Regions from separate parts of the Ruegeria sp. CDSB136 genome, predicted to be linked through region 2. Evidence: riboswitches for the same ligand, from Rfam matches in the RefSeq annotation. Region 2 holds a riboswitch; the other holds the start of a gene.
What was found. A riboswitch is a leader RNA that binds a small molecule or an ion and turns the genes downstream of it on or off. The one in region 2 is predicted to bind thiamine pyrophosphate.
Positions count from the first base shown of each region.

Region 1: it holds a riboswitch for thiamine pyrophosphate, as region 2 does, so the genes downstream of both, thiD (bifunctional hydroxymethylpyrimidine kinase/phosphomethylpyrimidine kinase) here and thiB (thiamine ABC transporter substrate binding subunit) in region 2, are expected to answer to the same signal.

Region 1 is NZ_JBXWOP010000014.1:83,185-87,598, forward strand. Features, by position in the region: gene dnaK (molecular chaperone DnaK) at 1-434, shown strand, start outside; gene dnaJ (molecular chaperone DnaJ) at 509-1,654, shown strand; TPP riboswitch at 1,915-2,021, shown strand; gene thiD (bifunctional hydroxymethylpyrimidine kinase/phosphomethylpyrimidine kinase) at 2,067-2,870, shown strand; gene AC2FIR_RS15585 (FAD-dependent oxidoreductase) at 2,867-3,844, shown strand; gene thiS (sulfur carrier protein ThiS) at 3,828-4,022, shown strand; gene AC2FIR_RS15595 (thiazole synthase) at 4,024-4,414, shown strand, end outside.
Region 2 is NZ_JBXWOP010000021.1:13,823-18,236, reverse strand. Features, by position in the region: gene AC2FIR_RS19900 (trimethylamine methyltransferase family protein) at 1-504, opposite strand, end outside; gene AC2FIR_RS19895 (LysR family transcriptional regulator) at 620-1,510, shown strand; TPP riboswitch at 1,596-1,700, shown strand; gene thiB (thiamine ABC transporter substrate binding subunit) at 1,733-2,713, shown strand; gene AC2FIR_RS19885 (thiamine/thiamine pyrophosphate ABC transporter permease ThiP) at 2,689-4,236, shown strand; gene AC2FIR_RS19880 (thiamine ABC transporter ATP-binding protein) at 4,223-4,414, shown strand, end outside.

The DNA of each region.
Region 1 (4,414 bases), on a different contig from region 2:
AGAAGATCACCATCCAGGCCTCGGGCGGTCTGTCCGACGAGGACATCGAAAAGATGGTCAAGGACGCTGAAGAGAACGCGGAAGCCGACAAGGAACGCCGCGAGCTGGTCGACGCCAAGAACCAGGCGGAAAGCCTCATCCACTCGACCGAGAAGTCGATGGAAGAGCATTCCGACAAGGTCGACCCGACCACCATCGAGGCCATCGAGCTGGCAATTGCCGCGCTGAAAGACGAGCTGGAAACCGAAAACGCCGACAAGATCAAATCGGGCATCCAGAACGTCACCGAAGCGGCCATGAAACTGGGCGAGGCCATCTACAAGGCGCAGTCCGAAGAGGCCGAGGATGAACCGGCAGCTGCGGACGCCGCTCCGGGTGATGACGATATTGTCGACGCCGAGTTCGAAGATCTGGACGACGACAAGCGTAACTAACGGGTAACCGGGCCAATTCGGGCCGGTCCGGATACCGGGCCGGCCCGTTTACGTTGAGGCAGAAGGAAACACTGATGTCAAAACGCGACTATTACGATGTACTCGGCGTGTCCAAGGGTGCATCGGCGGACGAGATCAAGAAAGGTTTTCGCAGGAAAGCCAAAGAGTTGCATCCCGACCGCAACAAGGACAACCCGGAAGCCGAGGCGCAGTTCAAGGAAGCGAACGAAGCCTATGACGTTCTGAAAGACGCAGAACGCAAGGCTGCCTATGACCGTTTTGGCCATGCCGCCTTTGAAAACGGCTTGGGTGGCGGCGGCCGACCCGGCGGTGGCTTTGGTCAGGGCGATTTCTCCAGCGCGTTTTCAGACGTGTTCGACGACCTGTTCGGCGATTTCATGGGTGGCCAGCGCGGTGGCGGTGGCCGTCGTGCAGCGCGCGGTTCCGACCTGCGTTACAACCTGCGCGTCTCGCTGGAAGAGGCGTTTGCGGGCCTGCAAAAAACCATCAACGTGCCCGCTGCCGTGGCCTGTTCGGCCTGTGATGGATCGGGCGCTGAAAGCGGCGTTGAACCGACCACCTGCCCGACCTGTTCGGGTATGGGCAAGGTCCGCGCGCAACAGGGCTTTTTCACCGTTGAACGCACCTGTCCGACCTGCTCGGGATTGGGTCAGATCATCAAGAATCCCTGCAAATCCTGCGGCGGCGCGGGTCGGGTGGAAAAAGAACGGGCGCTGTCCGTCAATATTCCAGCCGGTGTCGAAACCGGAACCCGCATCCGTCTGGCGGGTGAGGGTGAGGCCGGAATGCGTGGTGGCCCCCCGGGCGATTTGTATATCTTTGTCGAAGTGTCCGATCACAAGCTGTTTGAGCGCGACAGCATAAACCTCTATTGCCGCGTGCCGGTCAGCATGGCCAAGGCCGCTCTGGGTGGTTCGATCGAAGTGCCCACCATCGATGGCGGTCGTGGCCGGGTGCAGATCCCGGCAGGTAGCCAGTCGGGCCGCCAGATGCGTTTGCGTGGCAAGGGAATGCCCGCCCTGCGTGGCGCTGGCGTGGGTGACATGTTCATCGAACTGGCTGTGGAAACACCGGTCAACCTGACCAGTCGCCAGAAAGAACTGCTGCGTGAGTTTGACGATCTGGGAGAGGACAACCACCCGGAATCAAAAAGCTTTTTCTCGTCGGTCAAGTCCTTCTGGGATGGCATGAAAAGCTAAGGGAACCGCATTCCCAATCAAAGCCGCCCGGTTTCGGGCGGCTTTTTTTGTAGGGGGCGCTGCCCCCGCCGCCCTTTGGGCGCCTCCCCCGGGATATTTGGAGCCAGATGAACAAGGGATCTTTCCTTCATCTGGCCAAAAATATCCCGGAGCGCGAGGCAGAGCCTCGCAAATACTTTTGGCCTTACCCAAGGGATCAGGGTGGCCATAAAACAGATCAAATTCAGTCTTGTATTTTTCTGATGTGCCTGTGATTGTCCGGGCAACCGTTGGGGTGCCCTGATCGAAGGGCTGAGAGGCGTTAATGCGCTAACCCATCGAACCTGATCCGGGCAATACCGGCGTAGGGAACGGTCTCAGATTGTCAGACGTTTTCCATGCGCGCGTTGCCCAATTTTGATGGAGCAACGATATGACGCCTATTGCGCTGACAATTGCAGGCTCGGACAGTGGCGGTGGGGCCGGAATTCAGGCTGACATCAAGGCAATGTCTGCCTTGGGGGTTTATTGTGCCAGCGTGATCACCGCCGTGACCGCGCAAAACACACGGGCCGTTACCGCCGTTCACGGGATCCCGCTGAATACTGTCGCCGCACAGATCGATGCCGTTCTGTCTGATCTGAGCGTGAGCGCCGTCAAGATTGGCATGTTGGCGACACCGGAGATCATCCGATGTGTTGCAAACAGCCTTGCAGCGTTTCGTGGTCCCATCGTTCTGGACCCTGTGATGATCGCCAAATCCGGCGATGCCCTGTTGACGGAAGACTCGGTTGAGACATTACGGGCGGTGCTCGTGCCCATAGCCACGCTATTGACGCCGAACTTGCCCGAGGCCGGACGCCTTCTGGATTGCCCGGCTGCGGAGACGCCGGATCAGATGGTAAAACAGGGGCTTGCCTTGTGTGACATGGGCGCAGGTTCCGTTCTGATGAAGGGCGGGCATGGATCCGGCGACATTTGCCGTGATCTCTTGATCGACGCTTCGGGCTTGGTGGCAGAGTTCACGGCACCGCGCCGAAATACCAAAAACACGCATGGCACTGGCTGCACATTGTCTGCGTCAATTGCTGCCGGGCTGGCGCTGGGAAAACCGCTGATGACGGCCGTTGCAGATGCGCACAGCTATCTGCAAGGCGCGATAGCCCGGTCCGATGATCTGGACATCGGTCGCGGGCATGGGCCAGTTCATCATTTTCATCAGCATTGGCCCGCATGACTGTCTGGTCGGTCATAGGTGCCGGAGTAGCCGGTCTGACTGTTGCCACCGAGCTGGTATCGCGCGGCGCTGACGTGCAGATATTCGACCCGGCAGGTGCGCCGGGTCCACATGGCTGTTCCTGGTGGGCGGGTGGCATGCTTGCCCCCTGGTGTGAATACGAAAATGCCGAGGAGCCGGTTCTGCGGCTTGGACAAACAGCGATTGACTGGTGGGCCGCCAGAACGCAGGTGCATCGTTGCGGAACGCTGGTTGTTGCGGATTCGCGCGACCTACCGGATCTGCGCCGCTTTGCACGCCGAACGGATGGGTATTCAGAAATCGGAGGTGGAAAAATCTCCAATTTAGAGCCTGACATGAGCAATTTCGGTAACGGTCTCTTCTTCCGGGCAGAGGCCCATCTTGATCCCCGGCAAGCGTTGCGGGACCTCTACAGTCACCTCAGGGACAGAGGTGTGCCCTTTCACCGTAAACTGGCCCCTTCCCGGTTGGAGAATGCGATCGATTGCCGGGGGTTGCACGCGCGTGAGATCTTGCATGATCTGCGTGGCGTCAAAGGCGAGATGCTAGTGATCCGCTGCCCGGATGTCACGCTCTCTCGCCCTGTGCGACTGCTGCACCCGCGCATGCCGCTTTATGTCGTCCCGCGGGGTGACGGGGTCTACATGCTGGGCGCAACGATGATCGAATCCGAGGACAGCGGCCGGATTACTGCCCGCTCGATGTTGGAGCTTCTCAGTGCGGCTTATGCGCTGAACCCGGCCTTTGGTGAGGCTGAGATCCTGGAAATCGGTGTCGATCTTCGCCCCGCTTTTCTCGACAACCTGCCTCGCATCCGCCGGTTGGGTCGAACGATCTATGCCAATGGCCTGTATCGCCATGGCTACTTGCTTGCGCCCGCGTTGGCACAGGGCGTCGCCGATCTGGCGCTGGAAAACAAACATTCGGAGATGGTCGATGAAGATCGTGCTTAATGGCGAGGCGCGCGAAAGCCGCGCAGAAACCCTGTCAGATTTGCTGGCGGAATGTGGATTCTCGGGCTGCGTAGCTACCGCTGTGAATGAACAGTTCGTCCCTTCAAGCCTTCGACTGGCACTAAAACTCGAAGATGGTGACCGGGTCGAAGTTGTCGCCCCGATGCAGGGGGGCTGACGTGAAGACCTTTTACGGCACAGAACTGCCCAATCCGCTGATGCTGGGCACGGCGCAGTATCCCAGTCCGGCCATTCTGGAACACGCGTTTCGCCTCAGCGGGGCCGGTGTTGCCACGGTATCCCTGCGCCGTGAAGGCGCGGGTGGGGCCGGGCAGAGCTTTTGGCGGATGATCCGCGACCTGGGTGTCATTGTCCTGCCCAACACCGCCGGATGCCACACGGTGAAAGAGGCTGTGACAACCGCCCAGATGGCGCGCGAGGTTTTTCAGACCAATTGGATCAAGCTGGAACTGATCGGTCATACCGACAGCCTGCAACCGGATGTGTTTCAACTGGTCGAAGCCGCCCGCATCCTGACGGAAGATGGATTTCAGGTCTTTCCCTACACAA
Region 2 (4,414 bases):
GTCGCGCGCAACGACCGGACGGCTGAAATGATGGATGTTCTCCATCCTGTCGACCAGTCGGGCGGCATCATACAGGTCGGTCAGGGTTGAAGGGCGGTAGTGGCCCGTATCGATGTCGAAGACACCCGGCGCGGCGCCGCCGGTGGACATATGGACCCGCGTGCCTTCTATCCGCAGATCGTTTTCAGGAACCTGCCCGCAAAGGACAAAGTTCCGCCTTGCCTGCTTGATCGACTTGCGCACAAGGGCGCGCGGAAACAACAATCGTCCGTCATCGCCCAGCGTCCCGCCCGCTGCCGTTACTTTGTCGACCATGGATGGGGTCGGCTGACTTAGTCCGAGAGTCTCAAGCAGCAGTAATGCGGCTTCCTCGGTCTGAGCGACTTCATTAGGGGACAGCGGTTTCAGGCACCCGCCAACCACACCCGGCCATACCGCAGGGCTGGCCTCGTCGCTGTTATCTTGTGTCAGACGGTCCTTGCGACCGCGCCGGCGCGTAGACATCGGCCTATTGTCATGAGCTCAGCTTCATTCAAAGTCAGCCTACACAGCCATAGGGCTTGTTTACAAAAGCCGTTTTCTCAGCAATTGATGAGTAAAACTTACATTAGGGAAATTCGTGACCGCCTCTCTTCCCGCCCTTCGCGCCTTCGATGCAGCCGCCCGCCAGGGCAGTTTTCGAATTGCGGCCGAGAAACTGTCAGTCACACCCACGGCGATCAGCCATCACATTCGAGGGCTGGAAGAGCAGCTGGGTGTCAAGCTGTTTGAACGGGCCGGGCGCGAGGTCGCGTTGACGGAAGATGGCAAGCGTCTGGCGGCAGCAACGGCTCAGGCATTTGAAGTTCTGAATGACGCGGTGCGTTCGGTTCGCCGCAGCTCCCGCAAGGTGGTCCGACTTGCTGCGGGGCCGATTTTCACTGCCCGCTGGCTGATGCCCCGGATCGGTGATTTTTGGGACGACCACCCCGAGATCGAGCTGGAGGTGGTTCCTTCTTATCAACCCGGCACGCTGAACAGGGCAAACATCGACATCGTGATCCGCTGGGAACGAATGGCCGAGATGCCCGAAAATGCGATCAAGCTGATCGAGCTTGCCCCCGTTGCCATAGCGTCGGAGGCATTTGTCATGAAGCACGGCCCGGTGAATGAGCCCCAAGACCTGTTGCACTGTCCGCTGTTGCATCAAAGGAACCACTGGGGTTGGCTCGACTGGTTCCGGGCGATGAATGTCCCGGTTGATGGCCCTTTGCGTGGTCCGATCTTTGAAGATGCCAATGTTCTGCTGCGGGGTGCCGCAGAAGGGCAGGGCGCGATTGTCGGCTGGCTGCCCTTGATCGATCAGGATCTGGCCGAAGGTCGCGTCGTGCGTCTGTTTGATGAAAAAATAACACCCACTCATGGTTACTTCGTCGAGAGCACAGGACTTGGCCGATCGCGACGCGAGACCCGGGCCGCGATTGAATGGCTGCAGGTTCAAAGCCTGGGCTCGCAGGCTGATCTGCCCTGATCCCGCCAGTTGAGAAGCATCCTTCATGCCAGTGAAGCGTGAAGGGCGAATTTGGTTGAAATTGTTTCGACATCACCCTAATCACGGCCTCACCTCGGGGTGCGCGGAATGCCGCGCTGAGACGCCCATAGCGAACCCGTTGAACCTGAACCGGCTAGAACCGGCGGAGGGAAAGGTGACGGTTTCATCCACCCTTGCCCTCTCGCCGCAATGGAGGATGACATGAAACATCTGCTGATTGCTGCGGGAATTCTGAGCGCGACTTCGGCTATCGCCGCCGACAAACCTCAGCTGACCGTTTTTACTTATGACAGCTTCGTCTCGGATTGGGGTCCGGGTCCGCAGGTCAAGGAAGCATTCGAAGCGGTCTGCGACTGCGAACTGAACCTTGTTGGAGTGGAAGACGGTGCCGCCCTGTTGTCGCGCATCCGTCTGGAAGGTGAAAACTCGGATGCAGACGTCGTCTTGGGTCTGGACACAAACCTGATTGCGGCAGCAAAGGAAACCGGCCTGTTTGCGCCCAGTTCGGTCAGCGCCGAATACACTTTGCCCGTAGAATGGAACGATGACGTATTCGCGCCTTACGACTGGGGGTATTTCGCGTTTGTCCATAATGCCGACGCAGCAGCACCGGCCAATTTCCGTGAGCTGGCCGACGGTGATACCAAAATCATCATTCAGGATCCGCGTTCATCCACACCAGGGCTTGGCCTGTTGCTGTGGGTCAAAGCCGCCTATGGTGACGAAGCCCCCGAAATCTGGGCAGGACTGGCTGATAATATCGTGACCGTCACCAAGGGCTGGTCCGAGGCGTATGGACTGTTTCTTGAGGGTGAGGCTGACATGGTTCTCAGTTACACCACATCACCTGCCTATCACCTGATCGCTGAAGAAGATGCAAGCAAGGCGGCGGCGGCATTTGACGAAGGTCACTATATGCAGGTCGAAGTAGCCGGGAAACTGGCCGGAACCAATCAGCCTGAACTGGCGGACCAGTTTTTGCAGTTCATGGTTTCGGACGCTTTTCAGCAGATCATTCCGACAACCAACTGGATGTATCCGGCGGTAACGCCTGCGGCGGGCCTGCCCGAAGGGTTTGATACACTGACCGTACCGGAAAAATCTTTGCTGCTGGATTCTGATCAGGCGGCAGCCGTGCGGGACGAGGCGTTGGCGGAATGGCTGGGCGCGCTCAGCCAGTAAATCCGACGCCGGGTATTGGCGCGGCGACACTGATTGCCGTGCTTATTCTTGGTACGTTCGCCGCAGTTGCCCTGCGCGCCGACTCCGCAAGTGGGTTCGGACCGGCCGATTGGTCAGCCCTTCGGTTCACGCTGGTTCAGGCGGTGTTGTCCGCCATTTTCAGTGCAGGGCTTGCCGTTCCTGTCGCCCGCGCGCTGGCCCGGCGGCGTTTTCGCGGGCGGGCGGTTCTGATCGCGCTGCTGGGGGCGCCGTTCATTTTGCCGGTCATTGTCGCCATCATCGGCTTGCTGCAGGTTTTCGGCCGAGCGGGCTGGATTTCAGACGTTCTAGCGGTTTTTGGGCTACCGCCGATCCGTATCTACGGGCTGCATGGCGTGGTTCTGGCGCATGTCTTTTTCAATCTCCCCTTGGCCACGCGTCTGATCTTGCAGGGGTGGCAGGAGATTCCGTCCGAAAGGTTTCGATTGGCCGCCCAGTTGGGTTGCAACGGATGGGCCATGTTCCGGCTGATCGAAATGCCTATGCTGGCGCGTATCCTGCCCGGTGTTCTGGCCGTTGTTTTTGCCATTTGCCTGACCAGTTTTGCAGTTGCCCTGACTTTGGGTGGTGGACCACGCGCGACCACGATAGAACTCGCGATTTACCAGGCCTTTACCTATGATTTCAACTTGGGTCGCGCCGCGCTTCTGTCCGGGGTGCAGCTGGTTCTGACCGCGACTGCGGCCCTGGCAGCGCTCAGGTTCTCCAGGGGTGACGGGTTTGGTGCCGGGCTGGATCGTTCCATCCGACGCTGGGATGAAGGGACGCGGGCGTTTGATGCCTTCTGGATCAGCGCAGCGGCGGTCTTTCTCCTGCTGCCGTTGACCTCGGTCGTGATCTCCGGACTTTCGGGAGTGTTCGAGATATCGGTGCTGGTGTACCGGGCGGCCTTGATATCCGTTTTGGTCGCGGCAGCCAGCACCGTCGTTCTGCTGCTTCTGGCCTTGCCGATGGCGATGACGGTTGCAACCGGGCGATACGGGATCGTCGAACTCTGCGGTATTCTTGGATTGGCAGCGTCACCTCTGGTCATCGGCACCGGGCTGTTCATCCTGATCCGCCCACTTGCCAACCCTACTGTTCTGGCCCTGCCTGTAACGGCTCTGGTGAATGCCGTCATGGCGTTGCCCTTTGCCCTGAGGATACTTGTTCCATCGACGCGCGAGGTTGTTGCGCAATACGGTCGTCTGGCACTGTCACTGGATATGAGCAGATGGAGTTTTGTGACACGCATTCTGCTGCCCCGCCTGCGACCGCAAATCGGATTTGCCGCGGGTCTGGCGGCGGCACTGTCCATGGGGGATCTGGGGGTCATCGCGCTATTTGCCGATGCACAAATTGCTACGCTTCCGCTTCAGGTTTACCGGCTGATGGGAGCCTATCAGATGGAGGCAGCGGCCGGTGGCGCCCTGTTGCTGCTGGCGCTTTCGATGGGGGCATTCTGGCTTTTGGATCGAGGAGGGCGCTGGCATGCTGAAGCTTGATGGCTGTGCGATTTCAAATGGCGATTTCGTATTACGCGCGAACCTGCAAATCGAAACCGGATCACGGGTTGCGATCATTGGTCCTTCCGGTGCGGGAAAGTCGACCCTTTTAGAAGCGATCGCTGGGTTTCGCGATCTGGCCGCGGGGCAAATTTACTGGCGCGGCGGCGATATTACC